DNA from 3 places in the Arthrobacter sp. UYCu723 genome. Region 2 is predicted to be linked to each of the others. Evidence: predicted binding sites of a transcription regulator. Region 2 holds the regulator's gene; each other region holds the start of a gene.
The links. The regulator HrcA, encoded in region 2, represses chaperone genes, less so after heat shock. The targets are predictions, from matches to a motif close to TTNGCACTCGNNNNNNNCGAGTGCNAA.

Region 1 (10,056 bases), 1.0 Mb from region 2:
CGGCTTCCAGGCCATGGCCAATGCGCTCGGCGGCAAGGTGGCCCAGACCGGGCTCCGCGAGTACGGCGCCACCGAGACCACCACCGTCGGCGAGGCCCGCTCCATCCTGGAGGGCATGCCCCAGCACCAGAGCACCTGGATGAGCCACGGCGACTCCGTCCACGAGGCCCCGGAGGGCTTCGAGGTCCTCGCGACGACGGCCGGCGCCGACGTTGCCGCCTTCGCCAACGAAGAAAAGGGCCTCTACGGCGTTCAGTGGCACCCCGAGGTGAAGCACTCCGCCTACGGCCAGGAGGTCCTGGAGAACTTCCTGTTCAAGGGCGCAAAGCTGGAGCCGAACTGGACCACGGGCAACATCCTCGAGGAGCAGATCGAGCGGATCCGCAAACAGATCGGCGACGCCCGCGTCATCTGCGGCCTGTCCGGCGGCGTCGATTCCGCTGTCGCGGCAGCCTTGGTCCAGCGTGCCGTAGGCGACCAGCTGACCTGTGTCTTCGTGGACCATGGACTGCTGCGCGAGGGCGAAGCCGAACAGGTCGAACGCGACTTCGTGGCCGCCACGGGCGTCAAGCTCTACGTTGCCAACGAGCAGGAGCGCTTCCTGGCCGCCCTGGCCGGCGTCAGCGACCCGGAAGCCAAACGTAAGATCATCGGCCGCGAATTCATCCGCGCCTTCGAGGAAGCCGAGCTGGCGATCATCTCCGAGGCGGCCGCGCACGGAGAGAAGATCAGGTTCCTCGTCCAGGGCACCCTGTACCCCGACGTCGTCGAATCCGGCGGCGGCGAAGGCTCGGCGAACATCAAGAGCCACCACAACGTGGGCGGCCTGCCGGAGGATCTGCAGTTCGAACTCGTGGAGCCGCTGCGGGCCCTGTTCAAGGATGAAGTCCGTGCCGTCGGCGCGCAGCTCGGCCTGCCGCAGGAGATCGTCGGGCGCCAGCCGTTCCCGGGCCCGGGCCTTGGCATCCGGATTGTCGGCGAGGTCACCAAGGATCGCCTGGACCTCCTGCGCAAGGCGGACGCCATTGCCCGCGCCGAACTGACCGCCGCCGGCCTGGACAACGAGGTATGGCAGATGCCGGTGGTGCTGCTGGCAGATGTCCGCAGCGTCGGCGTCATGGGCGACGGCCGCACCTACGGCCACCCGATCGTGCTGCGCCCCGTGTCCTCCGAAGACGCCATGACGGCCGACTGGTCACGGCTTCCCTACGATCTGCTGGCCCGGATCTCCAACCGGATCACCAACGAAGTGGACGGGGTCAACCGTGTAGTGCTGGACGTGACCAGCAAGCCGCCGGGAACCATCGAGTGGGAATAGCCTGCTGAACACAGGCGTATGAAATGGCCGGCCTCCTGACGGGGCCGGTCATTTTGTGTGTGGGGTATTTTTAGCCGGGTAGTCTCATAGGGCCATTTCCGGTCCAATTTGACCGGCGCCAGTGTTGCGGGCTCTTCCTCGCGGCCGATTCGGGCTACGCTCGAAGGCATGCCGGTATGGTCCAAGGCGCCGCGCGCGAGCACGGTAAACGCGAGCACCGAAAACGCGAGTACCGAAAACTCGAGCGCGGTAAACGCGAGCCCAGAAAAAGCGAGCACAGAAAAGAAGGCAGCAGTGTCAGTTGGTCAAGGCCACCCCGGCGGCTCCGAGGAGCTCAGGAAATGGCTGTCGGGGCTCAAGCCCGTCACCGGAGCAGATACGATGCTGCGCTTCACCAAGACGCCCGAAGGCTCCATCGACCTGACCAACGCGCACCCGTCCGGTCTGGCCCAGCTCATGGCGGGACGGCGTACCCGGCTTTCCACCCTGATCCGCGACCGCCAGCAGTATGTCATCGCCGCCCGCGCCTCACGGAACCTGCGCTCGAAGATCTTCGAACTGGCCAACGACCGCGGCATCGATGCGGGCTATTTCTCCGCCGGTACGGTCGTCTGGACTTCCGCCGTCGGGGGCAAGCCGCAGCGCGTCTCAGCCCCCGTCATGCTCATCGCCATTTCCCTCACCGTCCGGCCGGGTGAGGACGATTACGAACTGCAGCTGACCGAACAGGCCCGGATCAACCCGGCCCTGATCCGCCATCTGAAGACCATTCACGGGATCGTCTTCGACGTCAATGCCGTGACCCGGATGGCCTACAGCACCGCCCGTTTCGATCCACAGCCGGTCCTGGACCGCCTCGGCACGCTCGTCCAGCCCATCCATGGTGCCGACATTGAACACAACCTCCTCGTCTCCACGTTCTCGGACCTGTCCGGCAACCTGGAGGATCCCTGGATCAACGAGAACAATGCGCTCGTCTCGGCCCTGGCGCGTGCCGCCGCGGGGGTGCCACTGAAGATGCCCGAACTCAAGACCGGCCGCTTCCCGAGCACCGATGCACGCAATCCCGCCGAGGAACTGCTGCTGCTCGACGCCGACGCGGAGCAGCAGTACGTCGTGGACGCGGTCCGGGCGGGGGACTCGCTCGTCGTGAGCAGTCCGCCGGGGACCGGCCAGACCCAGACCGCCATCAACACCGTCGGCGCCCTCGTTGATGAAGGCAAGACCGTCCTGGTGGTGGGGGACCGGCGCGCCAGCCTGGGCGAGCTCTCCTCCCAGCTGGAGACGCTCGGACTCGATTCGGTGCTCTTCCAGGTTTCCGGCAACGCGACGCCGCTGCATCTCAAAGGCCAGCTGGTCCGGGCGATTGTGCGCAACGAGAAGTCCCTCGAGCCGCAGCTGAGCAACCTTCACACCACCCTGACCGAGCACCGCCACGCCCTCATGGACCACGTCGCGTCGCTCCACAACGTCCGCCAGCGCTGGGGGTGCTCGCCGTACGAGGCGATGCAGTCGCTGGCCGAGCTGACGTCGATCCAGCCGGCGCCGGCCACCACGGTGCGGCTCAAGCGCAGCGTGCTGGACAGCATCCGGGACCGCGAGGAGCTGGCCGGGCGGCTCCGCCGGGCTGCCGAACTGGGCAGTTTCAACCGCGCCTCCACCACCAGTCCCTGGCACGGGGCCCGGCTCCTGACCCGCAAGGAAACCCAGGAAGCCCAGCAGGTGGCCGGGTCCGTGGCAGAGAAGCTGCCGCTGCTGCGCGAGCGCATGAACGGCGTCGCCGAACACGCCGAGATCCGCCTCGGCAGCACGTTTGCCGAATGGGGCGAGCAGATCGAACTCCTCGTCGCTGTGCGCGAAAGCCTCGACAAGTTCACCCCGGACATTTTCGACCGGCCGGTCCACGACCTCATTTCCGCGACCGCCTCCTCCTCCTGGCGGCGTGAACGGAACATCGAGATGCCGTCCATGCAGCGCTCCCGGCTGCGCCGCGTCGCCAAGGAATACGTCCGCCCGGGCGTCCACATCGCCGATCTCCACAGTTCGCTCGTCCTCGTCCAGGATCAGCGGGCCGCCTGGTCCGGCTACGCCACGACGCAGCGCCACCCCGCGGTCCCCTCGGGCCTCGCCGAGATCACGGCGCTCTACCGTGAGCTCGGGGCGGAGCTGTTCGAACTGGGCCTGGCCGTCAAGCACACAGACGCCGGCGGCGAGCTGCTGTCCACGCCCTATGACGAGCTCGTGGCACGCCTGGAACGGCTGGTCGCCGACACGGGCACCCTGGAAACGCTGCCGGAGCGCACGCTGCTGGTGGAAAACATGCGCGAACACGGCCTGGGCGAACTGCTTGCCGACCTGGCCGAACGCGAGGTGCCGGCGGAATCGGTGGCGGCGGAACTCGAGCTGGCGTGGTGGCAGTCCGCGCTGGAGGCCATGATCAGCGGCGACGACTACCTCGCCATGTCCGACGGCGACGCGCTGCGCCAGCTCGAGGCGGAGTACCGCCTCGCAGACAACGCCCACATCGCCAGCGGCGCTGCCCGCCTGCGCTGGAAGCTTGCCGAACGTTGGCGGGCGGCCATCGCGGAGAACCCGCGGCAGGCGGACCTCTTGCGCAGCCTGCTCAAGGACGGCCGCGTAACCCTCGCCGCCCTGACCGGACAGGCCCCGGAACTGCTGCCCATGCTGGTGCCGGTGTGGTCGGTCAGCCCGTACCTGATGTCCGGCCTGCTGCCGATCGAGCAGAAGTTCGACGCCGTGGTCATCCTCGACGCCGAGACGACCTCACTGCAGGCCGTCCTCCCTGCCATCGCCCGGGCCCAGCAGGTCATTGCCTTTGGCGACGACCGGATCGCCAGCCCCAGGACGTTTACCGTCAGCGTGGAGCGGCTCGCCGCCGGTGAAAGCTCCCACCAGGGCGTTGAAAGCGCCTACCGGGCCCTCGCCGCTGTGCTGCCGGTCTGGAAGCTGCGGACTGTGTACCGCGCGGTCGATGAAGACCTCGTCCGGCAGTTGAGCAAGGGCTTCTACGACGGCGGGCTCCGCCGGCTTCCGGAGGGCCAGTCCGCGACCGGGCTGGACCGTGCCCTGACCCTGGAATACCTGCCGGACGGTACCGGGCTGCCCAGTGCGGACCAGGACGGCGTCGAATCTGTTGTCGCCGAAGTGAACCGCGCCGTCGAGCTCGTCTTCGAGCACGCCCGCCTCCGGCCCCGGACCTCCTTGGCAGTTGTCACCGGCAGCCTCCGCCACGCCGCCCGAATCGGTGAGTCCATCCGGCTGCAGCTACCCAACTATCCGCTGCTGGCAAGCTTCTTCACCGCAGGGGACGAATCCTTCCGGGTGGTGGACCTGGACCGCGCCCAGGGCCTGGTCCGCGACCACGTGATCTTCTCCCCGGGCTATGGGCGGACCCCGCACGGGCGTGCCCTGCACAACCTCGGCCCGCTCTCGGCGGAGGGCGGCCGGGCCAAGTTTGCCCTCGCCATGACACGCGCCCGCCGCTCCCTGCACGTGCTCAGCTGCTTTCGTCCCGAAGATCTGGACGTGACGCGGCTCAGCCACGGAGCGGTGGACTTCTACGAGCTGCTGGACCGTGAGATTGCAGGCAACTCCGATCTGGGCAGCCCCGCATCGCGGGCCGCCGCCAGCGAGCAGGCCCTTGGCGCCGACCCGTTGGTGGCCGACCTGGGCGACCGGCTCCGGGCCCGCGGCGCACGGGTCTGGCACCAGTACGACGGAGTCCTGAACATGGTGGCCGCAGCGGACCCGCTGAACACCATCGGCCAGGACGACGCCGAGATCCCACGCCCCGTGGCCATCGAATCCGACGGAACCGAGCAGTACCGGCGGATGACCGTGCGCGAACGCAGCAGGCTCCGGCCGCAGCAGCTGGAGCGGCTCGGCTGGCGCTACATGCCGCTGTGGACCATAGAGGTTTTCACCGACCCTTCCGCCTGTGCCGACCGGATCGGCGGATACCTTGGGCTGGAGAAGCCGGCGGTGTCCAGCCGAAACAGGACCTCGCCAGGCTTCTTCGACGATGACGTGGAGAACCTGGCCGTCAACGACGCACAGGCCGCCGAAGAGCGGGCCACGTCCGGCTGGTCGGACAACGCGCAACAGCAAGCAGCAGCAACAATGGGCAGTAAGGAGGCCGACGGCATGAGTGCAGACGGCGAAATCCAGAACAACAGCATCCCGGACACCGGCAAGGGCGGCAGTTCCCCGGCCGAGCACCGCGGCAACCCTGCCGCTGAGCCGGACGCAGCCGGGACTGGCGCGCCGCGCGCCGCGGGCGATTCCGCCGCGACCGCCAACAGTTTCTTGCCCGACAGCGGTTTGCCCGTCGGCGGTTTGCAGAACGGTGTGCCCGACTCCGCGAATGCCGACAGTGTCTTGCCGGACGGTGTCTTGCCGAACAAGGCGGCTGAGGACGACCCTCGCCGCTGGGGCGACCAGCCCGACGGCTACGATCACGACTCCTGGCTGCAGGAACAGAAGCCCCCGCACTGGGGCTAGCAACAGGTGGGCCGGCTGCGCCGCCTCTAGCCTGAAGTTGCCTAGCCAGGGGCAGCGGCTACGAGGACGAAGAACAGCTTTCCTTGGGTCGAGGCGCCGGCCAGCCGCCGCGCCTGACCGGCATCTGCCGCGACGACCATGAGGCCATCCGTCTCTCCGGCCGCGAGCCACGGGCCTGCCTTGCCGCCCTGTGCGGAGGTCCACAGTACGGGCACGGCGGCCGCCAGGACCTCGGATGTTGCCGGCTGGTCAAAGCCGCTGCCGGTGGACATCACCACGTTGATCAGTTGTCCTGGGGAGACCAGTTGGATGGAGGCCGGGTCCGCCATCCGGAGCGGCACGGCAGCCGAGCCCGGCGGGCTGCCGGCGAGCAGGCCAGGACCCAGGAGCTGTGCATCGGAAATCAGCTGGCCCTGCCGCAGCGCTACGGCCAACTGCTTCCCTTGGAGCGCCGCGGTGTTGCTGAAACTGCCGCTGGGCAGCAGGTTGTGAGGGATGTTGAGAACCCGCAGATCGTCAGCCTCGAGGGCTTTGCCGGCCGGCAGATCCCGGGCAGCGGCGAGGGCGACGACGGTGTCGGCCGGCGGCGGCGTGAGTTGTTGGACGGCGATGCCGGCGGCGACGCAGAGCAGGAGCGCCACTGCAAGCCGCCGGTTGCGGTTCAGCCAGCCGGTCAGTCGGCGGCGCCTCAGCTGTCCGCCCCGGGGCCTGGATCCCCGCGTGCTTCCGGAGTGCGGCCGATAGACGCGCGGACGGGGGGAACGGCCGCCCGCGAGCACGGAGCGAGCACGGAAGACTGCACTAAGGAATGGCGCAGGGAGCAAAATCCTGTGCGGGGAAACGACAATTCCGGCGGTGACCATACCGCCACGCTAGCCGTAGGCGTAACGCAGGTCCCGGGCGTGCAGTCCTATGTGGACAAGCGGCGTCCGGAGCGGGCGGCGGTTGCCTAGCCCGCGGCAGCGGGGGCAGGAGCTGCCGCCGGGGTCGCAGCGGGGGCCGCTGCCGGGGGCACGGAGCTGCCCTTGGTGTCGCGGGAGTCGTTCCGGTAGAAGCCGGAGCCCTTGAAGACGACGCCGACGCTGTTGAACTTCTTGCGCAGGCTCCCCTGGCACTCGGGACAGGACGTCAGGGAGTTGTCGGTGAACGACTGCACGATCTCGAAGGCGTGGCTGCAGTCCTTGCAGGCGTATGCATACGTGGGCACTGGAAATCCTCCTCAGGGACAAACGAGCAGGTCCCGTGCCGCCGAGGTCCGGAACACAGCCGATATGTCTATCGACGGGTTCCTTCCCTTAGCAGTCGCAGGGCCTGAGTGCCAATTCTATCATCCCGGGAATGTGGCTTCAGAGCAGGCGGATCAGCCCGCCCGGGGTCAGCGCGGCGGACACCTTTCGGTCGAACGACTCCGCCGGAATGCTCCCTGCGGGCAGCACCTCGGCGTCGTAGACGACCGCAGCGGTGGGCAGCGCAAGGGGAGGCCCTCCGCCGTCGTCCGGCTGTTTGTGGCCGGGCCGGATCGACGCCAGCCGCGCGAGGAACTTGTCGTAGTAGCCGCCGCCCTGGCCGATGCGGTTGCCGGAGAAGTCCACGGCGGTGGCCGGCAGGACGATGCCAAGGGCGGATTGCATGATCTCCGGCCCGTGGCGTTCCCCGACGGGTTCCGGGATCGGTGCGTAGCGGCTGCGGACAAAACCGGACGCCGGAGTCCAGTACACCCAGCTCAGTTCGAGGCCCGGCTCGCAGACCGGCAGCAATATATCGTGTCCGGCGTCGTGCATGGCCGACAGCAGCGGCAGGGTTGGCGGTTCGCTGCCCACCCCCAGGTAGGCCGCGAAAGTTCCCGTCCCGCCGCCGGCGAGTTTGTTTGCCCACGTCAGGCCGTGCCTGGCAATGGCTGCGCCTGCGGCGTCGAGCACTGTCGGTGAAAGCCCGGCGCGCCGCGTCCGGTGGCTGGCGCGGATCTCTTCCTTTGATGCCTTCAATGCCCGGCCCTCCACCTGTTGCAGTCCCGTGCCGAGCCGCGGCGCGTCGTCCGGGCTCATTGCGGCTGTAGCTAATTACCGAATGTTTAGTACCTCCGTTAGATTAGTCGAGTGACTACACCAATCGCTTCCGTCCGCAAGGCCGTCATCCCCGCTGCGGGCCTCGGCACCAGGTTCCTTCCGGCCACCAAGGCCATGCCGAAGGAAATGCTTCCCGTGGTTGACAAGCCGGCCATCCAGTACGTCGTCGAGGAAGCCGTCAACGTCGGTTTGAGCGACATCCTGATGATCACGGGCCGAAACAAGCGTGCGCTCGAAGACCACTTCGACCGCGTCCCCACGCTGGAAGCCACCCTCGAAGCCAAGGGGGACACCGCGAAGCTGGAGTCCATCCAGGCCGCCAGCAACCTCGGCGACATCCACTACGTGCGCCAGGGCGATCCGCTGGGCCTGGGCCACGCCGTCCTGCGTGCGAAGCAGCACGTGGGCTACGAACCGTTTGCTGTCCTGCTGGGCGATGACCTGATCGACGCCCGAGACGAGCTGCTCAGCACCATGATCGAGGTCCAGGCCAAGACCGGCGGATCGGTGGTGGCGCTGATCGAGGTGGACCCCTCCCAGATCAGCGCCTACGGCTGTGCCGACGTCCATGCGATCCAGGGTGAAGAGTACGTCCGGATCAACCACCTCGTGGAGAAGCCCGACGTTCAGGACGCTCCGTCCAACCTCGCCGTGATCGGCCGCTACGTCCTCCACCCGGCGGTGTTTGAGGTCCTGGAACGCACTGCGCCCGGCCGTGGCGGGGAAATCCAGCTTACCGACGCACTTCAGGAGCTCGCTGCCGGTGACGGCGAAGGCTATGGCGTGTACGGCGTCGTCTTCCGCGGCCGCCGCTACGACACCGGCGACAAGCTGAGCTACCTCAAGGCCTGCGTTCAGCTCGCCTGTGACAGCGAGGACCTGGGCCCCGGCCTGCGTGAATGGCTGCCCGAGTTCGCCTCCAGCCTCACTTCCAGCCTGACCAAGTAACTCCCGTGGGGGGCAGCTTCAACTGGCCGGTGACGCTGGAGTGCGGCGACATCGTGCTGCGCCCGATCCGGTACCGGGACCGCAAGGAGTGGACGGAAGTCCGCTCCCGCAACAGCGAGTGGCTCGCCCCCTGGGAGGCGTCGAATCCGATTCCGGGCGGCGGTCTGCCCGACTACCGGCAGATGGTGCGCTCCCTCAAGGCCCAGGCCGCCCAGGCCTCCGCACTGCCGTTCGTCATCACGGCCTGGACGCCCGGTTTCCGGGAGCCGCTGATGGTGGGCCAGCTGACGGTGTCCTCCATAGTCTGGGGGTCGGCGATGATGGCCACCCTAGGCTACTGGGTGGACCAGGAGCGGGCCGGCCAGGGCATTGCCCCCACCGCAGTGGCGCTGGCCACGGACTACTGCTTCCGCACCCTCGGGCTGCACCGGATGGAAATCAACATCAGGCCCGAGAACGCGCCCAGCCTGCGAGTAGTCGAGAAACTCGGGTTCCGGGACGAGGGCTACAGGCCGCGTTTCCTGCACATCAACGGCGAATGGGCTGATCACCGCACCTTCGCGCTGACCTCCGAGGAAGTGCCCGAGGGCCTTGTTGCCAGATGGCTCAAGAGCCGCCCGTCGTGAACGGACGGCCCCCGTGCTGACCAGCCGGAACGTCATAAATCAAGTCATTTGCCGGTTGCCTCGCGACACACCGGGGACAATGCGGGCCCGCCAGCCGTGTTGCTCATACCGTTTTGATTGTGGACTTCCCTCTTAGCAGCTCTGTGATCCTTGTCATTGCTGTTGCGCTCTGGATCGTGTGGGTGGCCCCCTACGTGCTCCGGAACGGACGCCACCAGTTGCAGCCTGCGGGCGAGCTCCTGGCGGATGTCGTCGACATAGCAGCAGCAGACCCCCAAGCCGGGAAGGTCATGATGATGACGCCCCAGCAGGAGAAACCCATGACCAGTACACAGCGCACCGGCCCTGCCACGGGCCCCACGGAGTTCCACGGCGCCCGGCAGCCGGCGGCGCCGGGACCGGTCTTCAGGATCCGCTACGGGCGCCTGGCCCTCGCGCTGGCAGGGTTGCTCTCCCTGCTCACAGGTGTCATCTCGGCAGCGCTGCGACTCTTCGGCCTGGGTTCCGCCTGGCTGCCCGCCGTGACTCTGCTGGGCGCCATCGGCGCCGTCGTATTGCTCCGGCGGCTCGCCGTGCG
Region 2 (9,720 bases):
GACCGGCGCGGGAGTCGAGGTCCTGCTGGACAAGATCGTCCGCGACCTGCCCGCCCCGGTGGGCGACCCCAACGCCCCCGCACGTGCCATGATCTTCGACTCGGTCTATGACACCTACCGCGGCGTGGTCACCTACGTGCGTGTGGTCGACGGCATGCTGCACCCCCGCGAACGCATCCAGATGATGTCCACCCGCGCCACCCACGAACTCCTCGAGATCGGTGTCAGCTCTCCGGAGCCCACCCCTTCCAAGGGCCTCGGCGTCGGCGAAGTCGGCTACCTCATCACCGGTGTAAAGGACGTCCGCCTGTCCAAGGTCGGCGACACCGTCACCAACCTGGCCAAGCCGGCCACGGAATCCCTTGCCGGCTATGCGGATGCCAAGCCCATGGTCTTCTCCGGCCTGTATCCGTTGGACGGAACGGACTATCCGGCGCTCCGCGATGCGCTGGAGAAGCTGATGCTCAACGATGCCGCGCTCGTGTATGAGCCTGAGACGTCTGCCGCGCTGGGATTCGGCTTCCGGGTGGGATTCCTCGGCCTGCTGCACCTGGAAATCACCCGTGAGCGCCTGGAACGCGAATATAACCTGGACCTGATCTCCACCGCCCCCAACGTGGAATACGAGGTGACGCTGGAGGACAAGAAGATCATCCACGTCACGAACCCCAGCGAGTATCCGAGCGGCAAGATCGCTGAAGTCCGCGAGCCGATGGTTTCCGCCACCATCCTTGCGCCGAACGAGTTTGTCGGCGCCATCATGGAGCTGTGCCAGAGCAGGCGCGGCGTGATGGGCGGCATGGACTATCTCTCCGAGGACCGGGTGGAAATCCGGTACCGCCTGCCGCTGGCCGAAATCGTTTTCGATTTCTTCGACATCCTCAAGTCCAGGACCCGTGGCTACGGGTCGCTGGACTGGAAGGCCGACGGCGAGCAGGTGGCCGATCTGGTCAAGGTGGACATCATGCTCCAGGGCGAGCAGGTGGATGCCTTCTCCGCCATCACGCACCGTGACAAGGCCTACGCCTACGGTGTGATGATGACGGGCAAGCTGCGCGAACTCATTCCGCGCCAGCAGTTCGAGGTGCCCATCCAGGCCGCTATCGGCTCGCGGATCATTGCCCGCGAAAGCATCCGCGCCATCCGCAAGGACGTCCTTGCCAAGTGCTACGGCGGTGACATCACCCGAAAGCGCAAGCTGCTGGAAAAGCAGAAAGAAGGCAAGAAGCGCATGAAGATGGTGGGCCGTGTGGAAGTGCCGCAGGAAGCGTTCATCGCCGCCCTGACCACGGACGAGTCCAAGGACAAGGCCAAGAAGTAGCGGTGCCGGATATGACTGTCCCCACGCAGGCGGGCCCGGCCCGTGCCTAGCGTTCTTCCCCTGGGCGACCCGGCTCCGCCGGACGGCCTCCTCCCTGCCCAGGCACTGGAGGGCGCCGCCGGCCGGGCCTTCGGGCTCTACGTGCACATCCCGTTCTGCGCCGTCCGCTGCGGTTACTGCGACTTCAACACCTACACCGCCACCGAGCTCGGCGGCGGGGCCTCGCAGGACGCCTACGCCAGCACGGCCATCTCGGAGGTCGAATTCGCCGCCGCGGCGCTCCAGAACAGTGGCCTGCCGGCAAGGACCCTCGGGACCGTCTTTTTTGGCGGCGGAACACCGACGCTGCTCCCCGCCGAGGATCTGGGCCGGATCCTGACCGCCGCCGTCGCGGCGTGGGGACTGCAGCCCGGGGCGGAGGTCACCACCGAAGCGAACCCGGACTCCGTCACGCCCGAATCCCTGCAGCTCCTGGCCGACGCCGGGTTCACCCGGGTTTCCTTCGGCATGCAGTCGGCCGTCCCGCATGTCCTGAAGGTTCTGGACCGCACCCACACGCCCAGCCGTGTCCCGCAGGTGGTCCAGTGGGCCCGGGAGGCGGGGCTCGCCGTGAGCCTTGACCTGATCTACGGCACCCCGGGGGAATCGCTCGACGACTGGCGCTACTCGCTGGAGACTGCGCTGTCCTACGGACCCGACCACATCAGCGCCTATGCGCTGATCGTCGAGGAAGGCACCAAGCTCGCCGCCCAGATCCGCCGTGGCGAGGTGCCCGGAATCGACGACGACGACCACGCCGCCAAGTACGAGCTCGCGGACGAGCTCATCTCCGCTGCCGGCCTGGGTTGGTACGAGGTCAGCAACTGGGCGCGCACGCCGGAGCAGGCGTGCCGCCACAACCTCGCCTACTGGCGGGGGGACGACTGGTGGGGGATCGGTCCCGGGGCGCACTCGCATGTGGGTGGCGTCCGCTGGTGGAACGTGAAGCACCCCGCGGCCTACGCGAACCGGCTGGGTTCAGGGCTCTCGCCTGCTGCCGGGCGGGAAACCCTCGACTCCGAGACCCGGAACGTGGAGCGCATCATCCTGGAAGCCCGGCTGAGTACCGGGCTGGACATCCCGAGCCTGGGCGGCCTGGGGGACACCGGGCGGCACGCCGTGGCGGGGCTGATTGCCGACGGCCTGGTTGATCCGGTGGCGGCCTTCAAGGGCCGGCTGGTGTTGACGCTCAAAGGACGGCTGCTCGCCGACGCCGTGGTCCGCCGGATCCTGCCGGACTGAGCAGACTAGCTGAGGCCCAGCCGGGCCTGACAGCCTGACGCCCAGCCGGCTGGGATGCCCCTACTTGATCCAGCGCAGGTTGAACTCATAGCGGTGCGGCTGGCCACGGTTGACATGGATGCCTGCGGCGACAGAGAAGCACGTGACGGCAATCCAGATCACGGTGGCGAGCACGGCGAACAGGTTTCCCACCACCGGCACAAAGACCAACAGGTTCGCGACCACAGCGGCGATCGTCGGGGGCAGCGTGAAGTTGAGGGCTTCCTTGGACTCCTGCGCCGTGAACGGGCCGCGGTCCTTGAAGATCAGGTAGATCAGCAACGAAGGAACGCAGCCGAGGATGCCGCCAAAATGCGCCAGCGTGGCCCACTGCCGGTCCTCGCTGGCCGTCAGGGGCAGCGCATTGGCGGGAACGCCATGATACGGGGGCTGGCCATGGCCGGCCTGATTGCCCGTGTGTTCGCGTGCGTCTTCTGCCACGGTTTAGTCCTTCGGATTGCTGTGATGCGTTGTTGCTGGAAGTTGTTACCAGTAGTGCCGGAGCCGCGCAGGGTGCGCAGCCGCCGATCCAAGAATACTTGCTCGGACGCCGAATCGAGGATCGGGCCCTCAGGGAACCGTGAGGAAATCGATGACCTCTTCCACGCGGCCCAGCAGTGAAGCTTCCAGATCGGCGTAGTTGCGGACGGCGCCGAGGAGCTTCTGCCAGCCCAGGCCGATATCCTCCTTGGTGCTGTGCGGCCAGCCGAAGGCCATCAGGATGCCGGTCTTCCAGTCCACGCCCCGGGGGATGACCGGCCACGTCTCGATGCCCAGGACCGAGGGACGGATGGCCTGCCACACGTCCACGTACGGATGCCCGACAATCAGCACGTTCCCAGCCGCGCCGGGGGAGGCCATCACGGCGTCGGCGATCCTGGACTCCTTGGACTCCGGCACCAGGTGGTCCACCAGGACGCCGAGGCGGCGTCCTGGGCCGGGCCGGAACGCGGCGACGGCGGCCGAGAGGTCATCGATGCCGTGCAGCGGCTCGACGACGATGCCCTCCACCCGGAGATCGTCACCCCAGACCTTCTCCACCAGCTCGGCGTCGTGCTTGCCTTCCACCCAGATCCGGCTGGCCTTGGCCACCTGCGCGCGCTGGCCCTCGACCCGGATCGAGCCGGACGCGGTGCGGCTGGCTCCCGCCGGTGCAAGGGCGGGCCGCGGGGCCGGCGGCATCAGCCGGATCGGCTGGCCCGCCAGGAGGAAGCCGAAGCCGAGCCGGAAGGACCTCGACTTGCCGCGGCGGTCCTCCAGGGCCACCACATGCATCCCGCCGGACTTCTCCACTCGGGTGACGGCCCCCACCCAGCCGGACTGTACGTCCTCGAGCACCATTCCGCGTTCCACGGGGACTTCGGGCAGCTGGGGCTTGGCGGGGGCGGACAGGTCCTGCGGGCCCCAGTTCTGGTATGACATCTGTTCACACTGCTTTGCGCTCGGAATGATACGGCGGGCTGTGCCCGAAAACACCAGCCCCGGGAACGACGCCTGGAGCGAATCCAATGCTAACAACGCGGCGACTCATATTAGACTGGTTAGCACTTAGGCATGTCGAGTGCTAACCACGCCCAGTGCGGACCGCCTGCCCGGCGCGGCCGGAGGGGCGGCACCGGATGCGGGACAGTCGATTGGAGGTGGGGCGTGAGCGAACCACGCAAACTCGAAGTGCTGCGCGCCATCGTGGAGGACTACGTCCATTCGCGTGAACCCGTCGGCTCCAAAGCCCTCGTGGAACGGCACCATCTGGGCGTGTCCAGCGCCACCATCCGCAATGACATGGCCGCACTGGAAGATGAAGGCCTCATCACGGCGCCGCACACGAGCTCCGGAAGGATTCCCACGGACAAGGGCTACCGCCTGTTCGTGGACCAGATCTCCGCCGTCAAGCCGCTCTCCCCGGCGGAACGCCGGGCCATTCAGGCACTGCTGGAGGGGTCCGATGACCTCGACGACGTCCTGGACCGGACGGTGCGGCTCCTGTCGCAGCTCACCAACCAGGTCGCCGTCGTGCAGTATCCGCATCTGAGCCGGGCCAAGGTGCGGCATATCGAATTTGTCCTGCTGGCGCCCCGGAAGGTGCTGGCGGTCCTGATCGCGGACACCGGCAAGGTGGAGCAGCGGGTGATCGACGTCGTCCAGGACCTTCCGGAGGAGGCCGTCGCGGAACTGCGGTCGCGGTTCCTGGGCAGCCTCTCCGGGACGCCGCTGAACCTGCTGCCGCAGTCGCTGCAGGCCGTGGTCGTCAGCTGCCCGCCTGCGCGGCGCAGCGCCGCGCAGGCACTGGCCAGGGGGCTCGAAGCCCTCGCCGCAAGCAGCCGCGAAGAGCGCATGGTCATGGCCGGGACAGCCAACCTCGCCCGGTCCAACGTGGACTTCCCGCTGAGCATCGGTCCCGTGCTGGAAGCACTCGAAGAGCAGGTGGTCATGCTGCGCCTGCTCAGCGACATGGCGGCGGACCCGCGCGGAGTGACTGTCAGCATCGGCCGGGAGAACCCGTACGACGGGCTCGCGGAGGCGTCGGTGGTGGCTACCGGCTACGGCCCGGACGCCACGGCCAAGGTCGGTGTGCTCGGTCCCACCCGGATGGACTATCCGACCACCATGGCCGCCGTCCGTGCGGTGGCCCGCTACCTTTCCAGAATCCTCGGGCCCTGACCGCCCGGGCGGCAGGCCGCCGCGCCGCTGTTGACCAGACTTCATGCCCCTAACAGGCAGTACAACCAGGAAGAGATACGAACTTTGAGCAGCCACTACGACGTTCTTGGAGTCTCCCGCGAAGCAACGGGAGAAGAGATCAAGAAGGCCTACCGCAAGCTTGCGCGGACCCTGCACCCGGACGTCAACCCGGGCGATGACGCGTCAGACCGTTTCAAGGCCGTCACGCACGCCTACGAGGTGCTCTCCGACCCGCAGAAACGCCGGGTCTACGACACCACCGGCAATGAGAACGGCACCGACAACGGCTTCGGCGGCGGCAGCTACGCCGGCCAGGGCTTCGCGTTCCAGGACATCTTCGACACCTTCTTCGGCGCCGGCGGCCAGGCCGGTCCCGCGTCCCGGGTCCGCCGCGGCCAGGACGCCCTGATCAGCGTCCGGATCGAGCTCCGCGACGCCGTGTTCGGCGTGAACAAGAAGCTCGAGGTCGACACGGCCGTCACCTGCCCCACCTGTGAAGGCTCCTGCTGCCGGCCAGGCACCCGCCCGGAGCGCTGTGACATCTGCGGCGGCAGCGGCCAGGTCCAGCGCGCCGTCCGGTCCATCCTGGGCCAGGTCATGACCACGGCTCCCTGCGGCAGCTGCGAAGGCTTCGGCACAGTGATCAAGGATCCCTGCAACGAATGCGCCGGCCAGGGCCGGATCCGCAGCCGCCGGACCCTGACCGTCAAGGTCCCGGCCGGAGTCGCCACCGGCACCCGCATCCAGCTCTCCGGCCAGGGCGAGGCGGGTCCCGCCGGCGGCCCCGCGGGCGATCTCTACGTGGAGATCCGGGTCAACAACGACGCCACCTACGTGCGCGACGGCGACGACCTGCACGCAAGCCTGAATATCCCGATGACCGCCGCCGCGCTCGGCACCGAGCTCACCCTCGATACCTTTGACGGGCAGCAGGAGATCGACGTCAAGGCCGGCACCCAGTCGGGCGAGGTCATCACCCTGCGCGGACTCGGCGTCACCCATCTGCGCGGCTACGGCCGCGGGGACCTCAAGGTCCACCTGCAGGTGGAGACCCCGGGCAAGCTCGACGCCGCCCAGGAGGACCTGCTCCGTCAGCTCGCGAAGCTGCGCGGGGAACAGTTCACCGAAGGGAAGCTCGCGGCGAGCGGCGGGGTCTTCGCCAAGCTCCGGGACCGGCTCGGTAACCTGTAGCGGTGAGCAATCCGGTCTTCTTCACCGCCCCGGGAACACTGGACCAGCAGGTCCCCGGTTCCACCTTCGTCCTTGACGGCGCCGAGGCCCGCCACGCGGTCACGGTGAAGCGCCTCAGCCTCGGCGAGCCGGTGGACATCGCCGACGGCGCCGGGAAGCGGCTCACGGGAACAGTGACAGCCGTCGCGCCCGGCGAACTGACCGTGGAGTGCGCCGAACTGACCGCGGAAGCGCGGCCGGACATCCGGCTGGTCCTGGTGCAGGCCCTCGCCAAGGGCGACCGGGACGAGCTGGCGGCCGAAACCGCCACGGAGCTGGGGATCGACGCTGTCATCCCCTGGCAGGCGGAACGCTCGATCGTGCGCTGGAAGGCGGAGCGGGCGGCGAAGGCGCATGCAAAGTGGCAGTCCGTCGTGACGGCAGCCGCCAAGCAGGCACGCCGCGCCTGGATTCCGGAGGTCCGCTCCGCCGTCGACAGCGCCGGACTTCAGGCGGCTGTCGCCGCAGCAGGTCTCGCCATCATCCTGCACGAGGACGCCGTGCGTCCCCTGCGGCAGGTGCTGGAGTCCTGGCAGGCGACGCTGGGCACGCAGGGCACGCTGGACAGCCAGCCGGCTCCAGACGCGCCGGACGCCGCCCGTGAAGTGCTGCTGATCGTAGGCCCGGAAGGCGGCATCAGCCCCCGTGAAGTGACGAGGCTGTGCGGCGCCGGCGCCGTCACCGCCCTGCTCGGCCACCACGTGCTGCGATCCTCCACCGCCGGCCCCGCCGCGACCGTGCTGGCGAGCGACATCCTGGGCCGCTGGTAGCGGCAGGCTGCCAGGCGGGCTGCCTGACTTCCTTGGCTGTTTCCTATTTGACTGTGTTCCTATTTGCTTCTTATTTGACCGTTCTTATTTGACTGTGAAGCCGCGCGTGTCCACATTCAGGTCCTGGGACGGGTTGCCGTCCTGCAGCTGGGAGACCCTGACCTCGTAGTTCCCGGGGCCCAGGTTCACCGAAAGGCTGAACAGTCCGGACTGGCCGGCGTCCGCGGAGGCTGGGGTGTTCCCGTTCAGGTAAGTCGTCTTGACGCTGCCGTCGATCCGCAGGATCTCCCAGCGGAGCTTCCCGCCCGGAACGGTGCTCCGGCCGCTGACCTTGACCGCGCCGTCCTCCATCGAGGTGCCCTCCTGGGGATTGATGATCCACACCGGGGCAACCATGCCGGAGCTGCGGGACGTAGGGGAACCGAGGCGGACATGGTTGAAGGCGACATAGTCGGTGTGGCCGTCCACGAGCACCACGACCTGGATCTGCTGCCCGGAATCGATCAGGCCCGCGCTGGCACCGGCTGCCGTCGCGGTGTAGACAAGCTGCTGGATGGCGCGTTCGGCCATCGCCGCATCCACGTTGCTGTTGAAGGCGTCGTCCGAGAGGTCCACGGTGATGACGTTCTTCCCGGAAATGGAGGTGGCCAGTTTCTTCGGGTTCTGCCAGGGGGTGAAGAAGTCCGGATCGAGCGGCTTCTCGGACATCATCACCCGGAGCGCACGGGTCACGGGGTTGTCCTGGTCCGGAACGTCACGGAACTCACGGTAAAGGAACATGTTGTCATTGCTGCGGCCGATCCAGTAGACCGGAGCCTTGTTGGAAGCCTGGCTTGTCTCCAGCGGGGCGCTGGTGGCTGGGGCGCCGGGGGAGGCCGGACTGGACAGCAGCTGCGACGGGGTATTCGAGTTGGTGATACCGGGTTGGGGGGTGGCTACGCAGCCGGAAAGGACAAGCGCCGCGGGCAGCACCAGCAGCAACATGCCGGGGCGAATGCGCCCGGTTGTCGACCTCTGGCTGGTTCCGCGCTGCCTGATAGCTGCTTTCCTTTCCTGTTTCATGGCCTCCGGGGCCCGTCCTCGCCATGTCCGCCATGCCGCCGGAAGCACTGCTCCCGGGGCGGCCGATTCCCAGCATGGCATATGGTCCGCGCGCAGGACCGGGGTTTGGGCCCGGGCGCCGGAACTGCAACGGGAACGATATGAGGCCGATACAAAGTTGATACCTAATGTCGGAAATCGCGGCCCGATCGCGGCCCGACGGCGGCCTGACTGCGGCCTGACTGCGGCGCCATGGCGGCCCGACGGCGGCCCGACGGCGGCCCGCGATGGCGGCGCGCGCTGGCGTAAGATGGAAGGACCCGCTGAGACCGGACCAGAAGGCGAGCACCGCCGTCGGGCCGGATCAGCGGGACAGATCAATTCCGAACTGGAGGGGACCAGAGGCCCGCGGGCCAACACCATGACTGAAGCAGCGAACGGCAAAGCCCGGATCAGCGCCGCAGGGCGCTCCGCAGGCGAATTTCCACACTCCCTCCCAGGGTTGCGGACGGAGGTGGTCCTGTTCGACAACTCCGACCAGATGGTTCAGTCCCTCGGCAGTCATGACGAAGCCCTGCGTTTCATCGAGAGCCAGTTCCCGGCCGTGGACTTCCACGTCCGTGGCAACGAGCTCTCGATCAGCGGGTCGTCCGTTGATGTGCCCCGGATCATGCGTCTGCTCAACGAGGTGCGCGGCCTCGTCGCCCGGGGCACGGTTATCACCCCCGCCGTGCTGCAGCAGCTCGTGTCGCTGCTCCGGAGCCAGTCCCTGCAGAACCCGGTTGACGTCCTCACGCACAACATCCTCTCCAGCCGCGGAAAGACCATCCGCCCGAAGACCCTGAACCAGAAGAACTACGTGGACGCCATCGACGCGAACACTGTGATCTTCGGGATCGGTCCCGCCGGCACCGGCAAGACGTACCTGGCCATGGCCAAGGCCGTCCAGGCGCTGCAGCAGAAGGAAGTCAGCCGCATCATCCTGACGCGTCCGGCCGTCGAGGCCGGGGAACGGCTCGGCTTCCTGCCCGGCACCCTCAGTGACAAGATCGACCCTTACCTGCGCCCGCTCTACGACGCCCTGCACGACATGATGGACCCCGAGTCCATCCCGCGTCTGATGGCCGCCGGCACCATCGAGGTCGCCCCGCTGGCCTACATGCGCGGGCGCACCCTCAACGACGCCTTCATCATCCTGGACGAGGCGCAAAACACGACGCCCGAACAGATGAAGATGTTCCTCACCCGGCTTGGCTTCGGCTCCAAGATGGTGGTCACCGGTGACGTCACCCAGGTGGACCTGCCGTTCGGGACCCGTTCCGGCCTGCGGATCGTCGAAGAGATCCTGCAGGGCAT
Region 3 (10,056 bases), 2.9 Mb from region 2:
TCGAGGACCGCCATCAACTCACCCTGGTTGTTGGTGCCGTGCGGCCACCCGCCGGCCCGCCAGCAGTCGTCATTCACATACCAGGCCCATCCGGCCGGACCGGGATTTCCTAAAGCCGAACCGTCGGCTGCTGCTGTAATCGTCACTGGTCTATCCTGCCAGACCTCCCGCCCGCATCTTCGCTCCCCCCATAACCGGTGAGGCGCGCCGACGTCTGTGGGAGCGTCGGGGTTGGGGCGGGCGGGTTAACGCCGACGGCGGCCCCACCCTGAGGTGAGACCGCCGTCGTCGAACTACATGTGTCGAACTATATGTGTCGAACCATACGTGTCGAACTATATGTTCAGTGGCGTAGGAGCCGGGTGGTTAGAAACCGCCCATGCCGCCCATGCCGCCCATGTCGTCCCCGCCGCCCATGGCCGGGGAGTTCCTCTCCGGCTTGTCGGCCACAACGGCCTCGGTGGTGAGGAACAGGCCGGCGATGGAAGCCGCGTTCTGCAGGGCAGAGCGGGTGACCTTGACCGGGTCGTTGATGCCGGCAGCCAGCAGGTCGACGTACTGGCCGGTTGCAGCGTTCAGGCCGTGGCCTGCGGGCAAGCCGCGGACCTTGTCCAAAACAACGCCGGGCTCGAGGCCGGCGTTGAAGGCGATCTGCTTCAGCGGGGCGTCGATGGCAACGCGGACGATGTTCGCACCGGTTGCTTCGTCGCCTTCGAGCTGCAGGTTGGCGAATGCCTTGGCGCCAGCCTGGATCAGGGCAACGCCACCGCCGGCGACGATGCCCTCTTCAACAGCAGCCTTGGCGTTGCGGACAGCGTCCTCAATGCGGTGCTTACGTTCCTTGAGCTCGACCTCGGTTGCGGCACCGGCCTTGATGACCGCAACGCCGCCGGCCAGCTTGGCCAGGCGCTCCTGCAGCTTCTCACGGTCGTAGTCCGAATCGGAGTTCTCGATCTCGGCGCGGATCTGGGAAACGCGGCCGGCAATCTGGTCGGCGTCACCTGCACCCTCAACGATGGTGGTCTCATCCTTCGTGACAACGACCTTGCGGGCGCGGCCCAGGAGTTCGAGGCCGGCAGTCTCAAGCTTGAGGCCGACTTCCTCGGAGATGACCTGGCCACCGGTGAGGATGGCGATGTCCGCGAGCTGCGCCTTGCGGCGGTCGCCGAAGCCCGGAGCCTTGACGGCGACGGACTTGAACGTGCCACGGATCTTGTTGACAATCAGGGTGGCCAGTGCCTCGCCCTCGATGTCTTCGGCGATGATCAGCAGCGGCTTGGAAGACTGCATGACCTTTTCAAGGACAGCAACCAGATCCTTGACGCTGGAGATCTTGGAGCTGACGATCAGGATGTACGGATCCTCAAGGACCGTTTCCTGGCGCTCGGCGTCGGTGACGAAGTACGCGGAGATGTAACCCTTGTCGAAGCGCATGCCTTCGGTGAGCTCCAGCTCGAGGCCGAAGGTGTTCGACTCCTCGACGGTGATGACGCCTTCCTTGCCGACCTTGTCCAGGGCTTCGGCAATCAGGGCGCCAATCTCGTCGTCACCGGCAGAGATGGACGCCGTGGCAGCGATCTCTTCCTTGGTTTCGATTTCCTTGGCCGAAGCCAGGAGTTCGCGGGTGACGGCTTCGACAGCCTTCTCGATGCCGCGCTTAAGGGACAGGGGATCCGCTCCGGCTGCGACGTTGCGCAGGCCTTCCTTGACCAGGGCCTGTGCCAGCACCGTAGCGGTGGTGGTTCCGTCGCCGGCGACGTCGTCCGTCTTCTTGGCAACTTCCTTGACCAGCTCGGCGCCGATCTTCTCGTAAGGGTCGTCCAGCTCGATCTCCTTGGCGATGGAAACACCATCGTTGGTGATCGTGGGGGCGCCCCACTTCTTTTCGAGGACAACGTTGCGTCCACGCGGGCCGAGGGTGACCTTGACGGCGTCGGCGAGGATGTTCAGGCCCCGCTCAAGACCGCGGCGTGCCTCTTCATCAAATGCAATGATCTTGGCCATAACGGCAGTAGTCCTTTCGGGACAGTCGTTAAGAATGAACCTTGCTGCGGTGCCCGCGACGGACGATCCTTCCCCGGCGGCCTCTGTACGCCGCTGGGTCCGGGATCTCACCCAGCCTGGTATCTCTTTCGCTCCTGGTCCGGCTGCCTCACTTCGCGGCCGGTCGAACCGGGCGTCGTTTTAGCAGTCAATACGCGGGAGTGCTAAGTCAATAGTTAGCACTCCCCCGGGGAGAGTGCAAGCAGTGCGCGTCCCGCACTGGCCCGCATCGGCGCTGTGCCTGCGTTCCGCCGCCGCACAATACGCTACGAGCGATCAGCTGCCGCTGCTGCGGGCTGTTTCGCTTCCGCTCATGGTGGCCTTGTTGTCCGCGCCGTAGCCGAACACCATGTAGGCCGCCGACGTGACATCACCGTGGGAATCGAAGTTGATCAGCCCGGATTCGCCGTCGTAGTCAGGGCGCTTGCCCGCGCGCAGGACGTCGACGCACTTCTGATAGGACGTGCACACCGCAGCCTCGCCGGAGGGCTGGGCCCCGTCGGCGGTCTGGGTCCCGTTGGAGGGCTGGGCCCTGCCGCCGGAAACGGCAATCAGCCGGGACGCAATGGAGGTGCCGGCGTCGTCCTCTGCCGCGGCCGCCGCGATCGCGGCCAGGTTGACGGCGTCGTACGTTTCCGCGGCAAAGGTCATGTCTTTCAGGCCCGGATCAACGGCCACCAGTTCGCCCTGGAAGTGTGCCGACGGAAACGCCCCCGGAAGGATACCGCGGGCCCCGTCGAGGGCGCGGGAGCCGAGACCGGAGCCGTACTGGCTGACGGCGCCGTCGCTGAGGATGAGCTTGCGTCCCGCGAGGCCGGCGTTGTTCAGCTCGGCGATGGCGCCCTGCGCTCCGTCACGGGAGACGAGGACGACGGCGTCGGGAGCCGCTGCCTTGGCGGCCGCGGCCGCCTGTTGCGCCTGGCCCGGTTTGAAGGAAGCGACGGCCACGGGCCCGAGGCCGGCCTGCTTGGTGGCAGCGCCAACGGCGGTGGAGACGTCTGTGCCGTAGCTGCCTTCCTCGTACACGATGGCGAGCGTTTTGGCGCCGCCATCCTTGGCGAGTTTGACCAGGACCGGGGCCTGCGCGACATCGGCAGCGGAGGTGCGGAAATAATAGCCGCCGCCATTGTAGGTGCTCAGACCGCGCGCCGCGTTGGCAGGGGAAATCAGCGCGATCTTCGCGTTGGACAGCACATCAATGGCGCCGGGGGCACGGCTGGAGTCGGTCGGCCCGATCACGACGTCGGCTTTGGCGGCCGCTAGCGCCTTGGCCTGGGCGGCCGCGTCGGCGCTGATGGTCTCCGGCAGCAGCTCGACCGGCTTGCCCTTATGACCGCCGGCGGCATTGATTTCCTTAACGGCAAGTTTCGCGGCCGTGAGCTGGGATGCGTTGAGAAAATCCTGCTTGCCCGTGTTGTCCAGGATGAGGCCAATCCTCAGCGTGCCGTCCCCGCTGGCTTCAGCGCGCTCCACCCGGGCGCCGCCTGCGGGCGCCAGGCAACCGGCCAGGGCCAGCACCGCAGCCGCCCCCACCGCCGCGCAGCGGACCAGCCGCAGGGCAGCCGTCCGGCGCCGAACGGGGTTCAGTCCGGCAGGAACCTGCCGGACGTGCGCTGCCGCGGGGGGTTGCACTAGGCCGGCCGGACGCTTTCGGCCTGTGGGCCCTTCTCGCCCTCGCCCACTTCCAGTTCCACGCGCTGTCCTTCGTCGAGGGCGCGGTAGCCCTCCCCCACGATGGCCGACCAGTGCACGAAGACGTCGTCTCCGGAATTGTCCACGGTGATGAAGCCGTAGCCCTTTTCGGCGTTGAACCACTTGACGGTTCCCAATGCCATGGTGTCCACACTTTCAGCTAGCTTGCGGGCGGCCCACCACGATGTGCGCCGCGGAATGCGAAACGAAGTCCGCAAATACTGTACCCGCGGCAGCGCGCCGGAGTGCAGGCTGCGGACCGCGTTGGCGGCTAATAGTTATTCAGGCGTAACCGAAACCGGCTACTGGAAGCCGGGTCCCAGGACGACGACAAGCGGCATCTTGAACTCGGCCGAGTCGACAAGGGCCTGGATGCCGAGCAGCGAGGCCAAGGCTTCGGCGTTGGCCTTCTGCTCCGGCCCGGCGTAAAAAATCACGGAACCCGTCTGCGGCGCGCCGGTCCAGTTGCGCAGCGGCCCCGGGACCCAGCCGTCGGCAGCGACCCGTGCGCTCACCCGGCCCGCCAGTCCCGGGGTGCCACTGGCGTTGTAGACCGTGACGGGCTGCGTCTTGTCCACGGCGGCTCCCTCTGCCGGCGTGGCGGTGGGCGATGCGGCCCCGGACGGTGTTGCGGAGCCGGAGGCTGTCTGGCTGGTTTGAGCCGGGCTGGTGGCGCTGGGCGCCGGTGAGGCGGTGGGACTGCCGGCAGGCTGTTCCGCAGTCACGGCTGATGAGTTTCCGGCGGGGTTGAAGCCGAGCTTCGGCAGGAACAGGAAGGCCACAAGGCCGATGACCAGGGCGGCGGCGCCGACCGCCAGGATGGGACCCAGGCTGCGGCGTCGGGATTCGGCGGCTGCACGGTGCACACCCTGCCGTGTGGGGGTCTCCGGGACCCGGTCAAATTCATCCCGCGCGTATTTGGTCATGGTAAAAGCGACGTCCTTGCTGATTTCTTACGAGTTGCCAGGGCCTTTTCCGCGCAGATCGTCTGCGCATCCGGCCGTGCTTTACGCGTCTGAACCCAAGCGGCGAGCAGTGCGGGCACGTTGGCGTGACGTACGTAGTCTACGCAATCTCTTCACCAGCATGGGATCGTGGGCCAGCGCATCCTCGGTATCGATGAGCGCATTCAGGATCTGGTAATAGTGCGTCGCGGACAGATCGAAGAGCTCACGGATGGCCTGTTCTTTGGCCCCGGCGTACTTCCACCACTGCCGCTCCAAAGCCAGCATCTGCTGATCGCGGCTGCGTAGCGGCGACTCGCTGCGGAAATCCGCGGCAACTGATTCCGCCGTCGAAAGGTGCTCCGGTGCTGCTTCGGCCACGACACACTCCCTGGCTGGATCCGACAAAGGTCAGTCCCCATGCTACGGGCGAATAACAAGGTTGTCATTTGGCACCCTGCAAGAATGGAGCCGTGCCTGCTTCCGTTTCCCCCCACTCCGACCCCGGTGATTCCGATGCACTGTTCGAGCTGGAGCGGCTGGCCGGTGACACCGTGGGCTTCGCCGAGCTGGCACGCCAGCCGCTGAGCGAACTCGTCGCGCCCGACTGGGCTGAGGCGCTGACTCCCGTGGAACGGCAGCTGCGGCAGGTGCTGGGTTTCCTCGCGGCGGAGGCCGCCGAGGGACACGAGGTGCTCCCGCCGCCGTCGAACGTGCTGCGGGCCTTCCGGCAGCCCCTGGCCGGCGTCCGGGTCCTGATTGTGGGCCAGGACCCCTACCCGACGCCGGGCCACGCCGTGGGCCTGTCCTTCGCGGTGGACGGCGGCACCCGTCCCATCCCGCGCAGCCTCGCCAATATCTACAAGGAGCTCGACGCCGACCTGGGCCTTCCACCCCGGATCCACGGGGATCTCGGCGGCTGGGCGGAGCAGGGTGTCCTGCTGCTGAACCGGGTCCTGAGTGTCCGGGCCGGGGCGGCAGGATCGCACCGCAACAAGGGCTGGGAAGCGATCACGGCAGCTGCCATCAGCGCTGTCACGACCCGCCGGACCACGGCCGGCGGCCCGGCCCCCCTCGTCGTCATCCTGTGGGGCAAGGACGCCGAATCCGTCCGCCCGCTGCTGGGGCCGGCGCCGGTGATCGCGAGCGCGCACCCCAGCCCGCTGTCGGCCTCACGGGGCTTCTTCGGCTCGCGGCCGTTCAGCCGGGCCAACGCCCTGCTCCAGGCCCAGGGCAACGGCACGGTGGACTGGGAACTGCCCCCGCTTCCGTAACCGGGCTTCCCGGCCCGGCGTCACGGGCACGCTTCATACACAGGCTCATTGGCTAGGCTTGGCCTCATGACTTCAGTTCCCGCCACCACCTCGGCCAGCCGGAAATCGCGACCGCAGATCAACCTCTCCGTGCTGCGCCGCGAGCAACTCTCCCCGCAAATGGTCCGCGTCGTCGCGGGCGGCCCGGGCTTTGACGGCTACGTCAACAACGGCTTCGTGGACCGCTACATCAAGATTGCGTTCCCGCAGCCCGGGATCGACTACCCGGAGCCGCTGGACCTCTGGGCCATCAGGGAAACCATGCCGCGCGAAGAGTGGCCGCACACCCGGACCTACACCGTCCGCTGGGTGGACGTGCAGGCCCGAGAGCTCGCCATCGACTTCGTGATCCATGGCGATGAGGGCCTTGCCGGACCCTGGGCGGCTTCCGCACGGCCCGGCGACAGCCTCGTCTTCACCGGGCCAGGCGGCGGCTACAACCCGGACCCCGCGGCGGACTGGTACCTGTTTGCCGGCGACGAGTCCGCCCTGCCGGCGATCAGCGCCGCGATCGAATCCCTGCCGGAGCACGCCCGCGGCCTCGCCTTCCTGGAGGTGGACGGCGACGCCGAGATTCAGTCGCTGGCCGCACCGGCCGGCGTCGAACTTCGGTGGCTCCTGCGCGGCGGCGTGCCTGCAGGTGCCAGCGAGTTGCTGGTCAACGCCGTGCGGGACACAGAATGGCCCGAAGGCCGGGTCCAGGTCTTCGCGCACGGTGAGCGCGGGTACATGAAGAGCCTGCGGGACGTCTTCTACGGGCAGCGCGGACTGGAGCGCGGACAGGTTTCGCTCTCCGGCTACTGGGCGATGGGCCGCGTGGAGGACGACTTCCAGGCAGAGAAGAAGCTACCCGTAGGGATGATCTAACCGGCAAGATCTGACCAGGAAGATCTGACCGGCAGCGTCAGCCCGCCGCGGCGGCCCGGTGCTAGCGGCGCCGCGCCCGCCGTCGCTCGTTGCTGGCCAGGCTCCTCGTCAGCGGCCGGGCGAGGGTGTCTCCGAGCACGATGCCGGCCGCAACGCCCAGCACGATGGCGCCGGCGTTGAGCATCCCGCCGGCACCCATCAGGATCTCGGATTCCTCAATCGTCAATACATACATTGACCGGAATATAGTGAGTCCGGGCAGCAGGATCAGGGCAGCCGGAACGGCCACCACAAGCTGTGGTGCGCCCATCCGCAGGGCGACCACACGGGCAAGCAGGCCGATCACGACGGCGGCGAGAGCCGGGGCGAACCGCGGCCCGATCCCCAGGGCGTCTCCCCCGATGAGGACCAGATAGCCCACGACACCCACGGCCGCCGTAGGCAGCAGCAGCGTCCAGCTGGTCTGTTCGGTGATCCCGATCGCGACGACGGCAACGGCAATCATGATGCCCACGGCCCACCAGGGATACGCGGGCGGGAATGTTTCGGTGACGTCGATCGGCTCCATGCCGGTCATGTCCCCCACCACGAAGCCGACGGCGATTCCTGTGACGAGCGCGCCGAAGGTCAGCATCGTGGAGAGGAAGCGGCCCGCCGCGGTGACCGGGAAGCCGTTGATCGCGTCCTGCACCGAGGAGACGAGCCGTCCGGTTGGCAGCAGCAGCAGGATTCCGCCGACCACCACGATGGCGGGGGGGATCTGGATGCCTATCGGGGTGCCGAACCGCCACAGGAGCAGGGCGATGAAGGTGACCAGGAAGGAACACGACGCGGTGATGAAGAAGTCCGGTGTGCGCCAGCGCCCCAGCCGACGGGCCAGCAGGCTGACCAGCAGGTTGGAGACGAAGGCGACGGCCGAGGCGCCGGGCCCGCCGCCGAGGACACCGACGAAGACAGCGGAGAAAACCCCGAACGCCGCCGTGACCATCCAGCGCGGGAACGGCTTTGAACTGTGCGTGATTTCCTCGAGCCGGCGTACGGCCTCCTCGCGTCCCACCCCGCCGGCGACGATGTCCGTGACCAGCTGGTGCACCTTTGCCAGACCCGCGTAATTGTTGGTCCAGGACCGCACGACGCGGAGCAGGGTGATGGGGGTCTGGTCCTTGGGTGCATAGTTGATGGCCACCGACTGGTTGGTGATGTCCACCTCGATGTTCTTCAGTCCCAGGGCGGCGGTGATGGCGATAATGCTGGTTTCGACTTCGAGGGCTCCGGCGCCGTACCGGAACATGGACTCGGCCAGATGCAGCGCAAAGTCAATGGTCTTGCGGGCCGAGGTGTCAACACCGCCGACCTGGATCATCGGGTTGGCGTAGGGGCTGCCGGCAAGCCGGTCCACGATGCTCATGGGGGCTGTCGGCGGATTCTCGCCCTGTACCAGCCTCCGCAACATGCGCTTCGCGGCTGCGTTCTGGCGCACCTGCATGGGCGACATCGGCTCGGTCGGGGGCAGTCCGTCCGAGTGCGGCCTGCGGCGGCCGTCGGGTTCCTTGGTCATTCCGGCCTCCTCAATATCCTGTGCAGCCGGTTTAGTAGAACTGCTGGCCTGTGCGGCGGGTGTAGACCTGGCGGGCCAGGCGCTCCCCTGCGGCCAACCAGGCCTTGTACTTCAGCGGACTCAGCACCTGGTCGTAGCAGCCGACGAAGTCGGTGACGGTCTTGCTGAAGCTGGTCTTGAACAGGCCCAGGCCGTGGAACGGGTTGGATGTGTCCTTGAGCTGGTCGCTCGGAGGCGTGCCGCAGAAGTCGTACTCGGTGCAGCCCAGCTCCTTGAGCTGGTTCATGGCGGTCCACTGGACGAGGTGCGAATCGCCGTACTGGCTGCGTTTCTGCAGCGAGCCGCCATCCTTGTAGGTGCCTTTGCGGCCGTAGTTGATGACGAAGGCGCCCACGGACGGCACGCCGTTCTCCTGGACGAACAGCAGCCGGCCCTGGTCCCGGTTGATGAAGTTGGTCCAGAACTGGCGGTAATACTCGAATTCGCGGACCCGGACCTGCGACTTGGCCTCCACCGTGGTGGTCATCAGGGCATACATGGCCCGGAAGTTCTCTTCGGTGGGCTCCGCTGTGCGGACCTCCACGCCCTCGCGGATGGCCCGGCGGACGGCGTTGCGGCCGCGGGAGTGGAGGTTGCGCAACAGTTGGTTCTCCTCCGGGGAGATATCCAGCAATGCAGTCGAGTCATTGGGCTGCAGGTTGTGGGTCTTGACCAGCCCTGCCCCTTCGATGACACGCCTTGCTTCGTCGGTCAGCACGATGTCCGGCTCGATCTTGATGGCAAAAACGCCCAGCTTCGCCCGCTTCACGAACTCAGCGTTGGCTGCCGCGATGCCCGGGATGTCGTCGACGGAGGCCACGTCGGGGCCCTTGATCAGGTACCAGAGTTTGCCCAGGAGGGGGAAGGACTTCTCCAGGACGAGGTTGTAGCTCGTATAGTCGGCCGTCTCGTAAACGAGGTGAAGGGGTTTCCAGCCGAAGTGCTGTTTGACGTCTGCGAAGGCCTCCGACTGAAGGAGATTGCCGCCATTGGGGTTCGCGGTGACGTGCGCATCCCACGTGGCGATCTCTTCGGCAGAGGCAAAGCGGGCAGTGAATTCTCGCAAGTGTTCGGTATCCAATCATTGCGGTACGAGCTTCGGCGGCATGCGGACATGCACGCTCAAGTCTATCCGCCCGCCCCCGTGCTGCGGCCCGGAACCGGCCCCGGAACAGACCCGGGACGGAGCGGCTAGGCTGGAAGCATGCAGGCTCGTCAACATCCGATGACGCCGGGTTTCCCTGCCCCGCTGACTGGGCCCGGAGGGCGCGGGGCCGGTTCCGAGGTGCTCGGGCTGCTGGTGTTCCTTGGCGCCTCCGCCCTCGTGGCCGGCCTGGGCGGGCTGGCAACGGCCGGCAACGTCAACGGCTGGTATGTCACCGCGGACAAGGCGCCGTGGTCGCCGCTCAACTGGGTCTTCGGGCCTGTCTGGACGGTGTTCTACCTCGCGATGGCCTTCGCGGCCTGGCTCGTCTGGCGCCGCCGCGCCGAAGGGTCCCGGGTTGCCCTCACCGCCTACGCCGTGCAGCTCGCGCTGAACCTGCTCTGGACGCCGGTTTTCTTCGGCCTGTACCCGGCGCTGGGCACCCTGGCGCTGTGG

Region 1: a site for HrcA is predicted at 7,135-7,161, ahead of ACVWZ8_RS13275 (FmdB family zinc ribbon protein). Genes of this name have one in related genera too.
Region 3: a site for HrcA is predicted at 2,185-2,211, ahead of groL (chaperonin GroEL). Genes of this name have one in related genera too.

What each region holds. Positions count from the first base shown of each region.
Region 1 covers NZ_JBSSBW010000001.1:2,812,467-2,822,522, forward strand. Annotated here, with positions in the region: gene guaA (glutamine-hydrolyzing GMP synthase) at 1-1,318, shown strand, start outside; gene ACVWZ8_RS13265 (AAA family ATPase) at 1,613-5,839, shown strand; gene ACVWZ8_RS13270 (RcpC/CpaB family pilus assembly protein) at 5,881-6,480, opposite strand; gene ACVWZ8_RS13275 (FmdB family zinc ribbon protein) at 6,789-7,046, opposite strand; gene ACVWZ8_RS13280 (5-formyltetrahydrofolate cyclo-ligase) at 7,186-7,884, opposite strand; gene galU (UTP--glucose-1-phosphate uridylyltransferase GalU) at 7,936-8,853, shown strand; gene ACVWZ8_RS13290 (GNAT family N-acetyltransferase) at 8,859-9,479, shown strand; gene ACVWZ8_RS13295 (hypothetical protein) at 9,623-10,056, shown strand, end outside.
Region 2 covers NZ_JBSSBW010000001.1:3,813,423-3,823,142, forward strand. Annotated here, with positions in the region: gene lepA (translation elongation factor 4) at 1-1,321, shown strand, start outside; gene hemW (radical SAM family heme chaperone HemW) at 1,364-2,602, shown strand; gene ACVWZ8_RS17850 (DUF4870 domain-containing protein) at 2,663-3,082, opposite strand; gene ACVWZ8_RS17855 (DUF3097 domain-containing protein) at 3,212-4,063, opposite strand; gene hrcA (heat-inducible transcriptional repressor HrcA) at 4,289-5,302, shown strand; gene dnaJ (molecular chaperone DnaJ) at 5,387-6,514, shown strand; gene ACVWZ8_RS17870 (16S rRNA (uracil(1498)-N(3))-methyltransferase) at 6,517-7,323, shown strand; gene ACVWZ8_RS17875 (GerMN domain-containing protein) at 7,408-8,307, opposite strand; gene ACVWZ8_RS17880 (PhoH family protein) at 8,786-9,720, shown strand, end outside.
Region 3 covers NZ_JBSSBW010000001.1:880,636-890,691, forward strand. Annotated here, with positions in the region: gene ACVWZ8_RS03910 (RNase H family protein) at 1-146, opposite strand, end outside; gene groL (chaperonin GroEL) at 367-2,004, opposite strand; gene ACVWZ8_RS03920 (ABC transporter substrate-binding protein) at 2,320-3,600, opposite strand; gene ACVWZ8_RS03925 (cold-shock protein) at 3,675-3,878, opposite strand; gene ACVWZ8_RS03930 (LytR C-terminal domain-containing protein) at 4,038-4,661, opposite strand; gene ACVWZ8_RS03935 (DUF3263 domain-containing protein) at 4,743-5,060, opposite strand; gene ACVWZ8_RS03940 (uracil-DNA glycosylase) at 5,153-5,953, shown strand; gene ACVWZ8_RS03945 (siderophore-interacting protein) at 6,020-6,859, shown strand; gene ACVWZ8_RS03950 (threonine/serine ThrE exporter family protein) at 6,921-8,417, opposite strand; gene ACVWZ8_RS03955 (lipid II:glycine glycyltransferase FemX) at 8,449-9,522, opposite strand; gene ACVWZ8_RS03960 (TspO/MBR family protein) at 9,661-10,056, shown strand, end outside.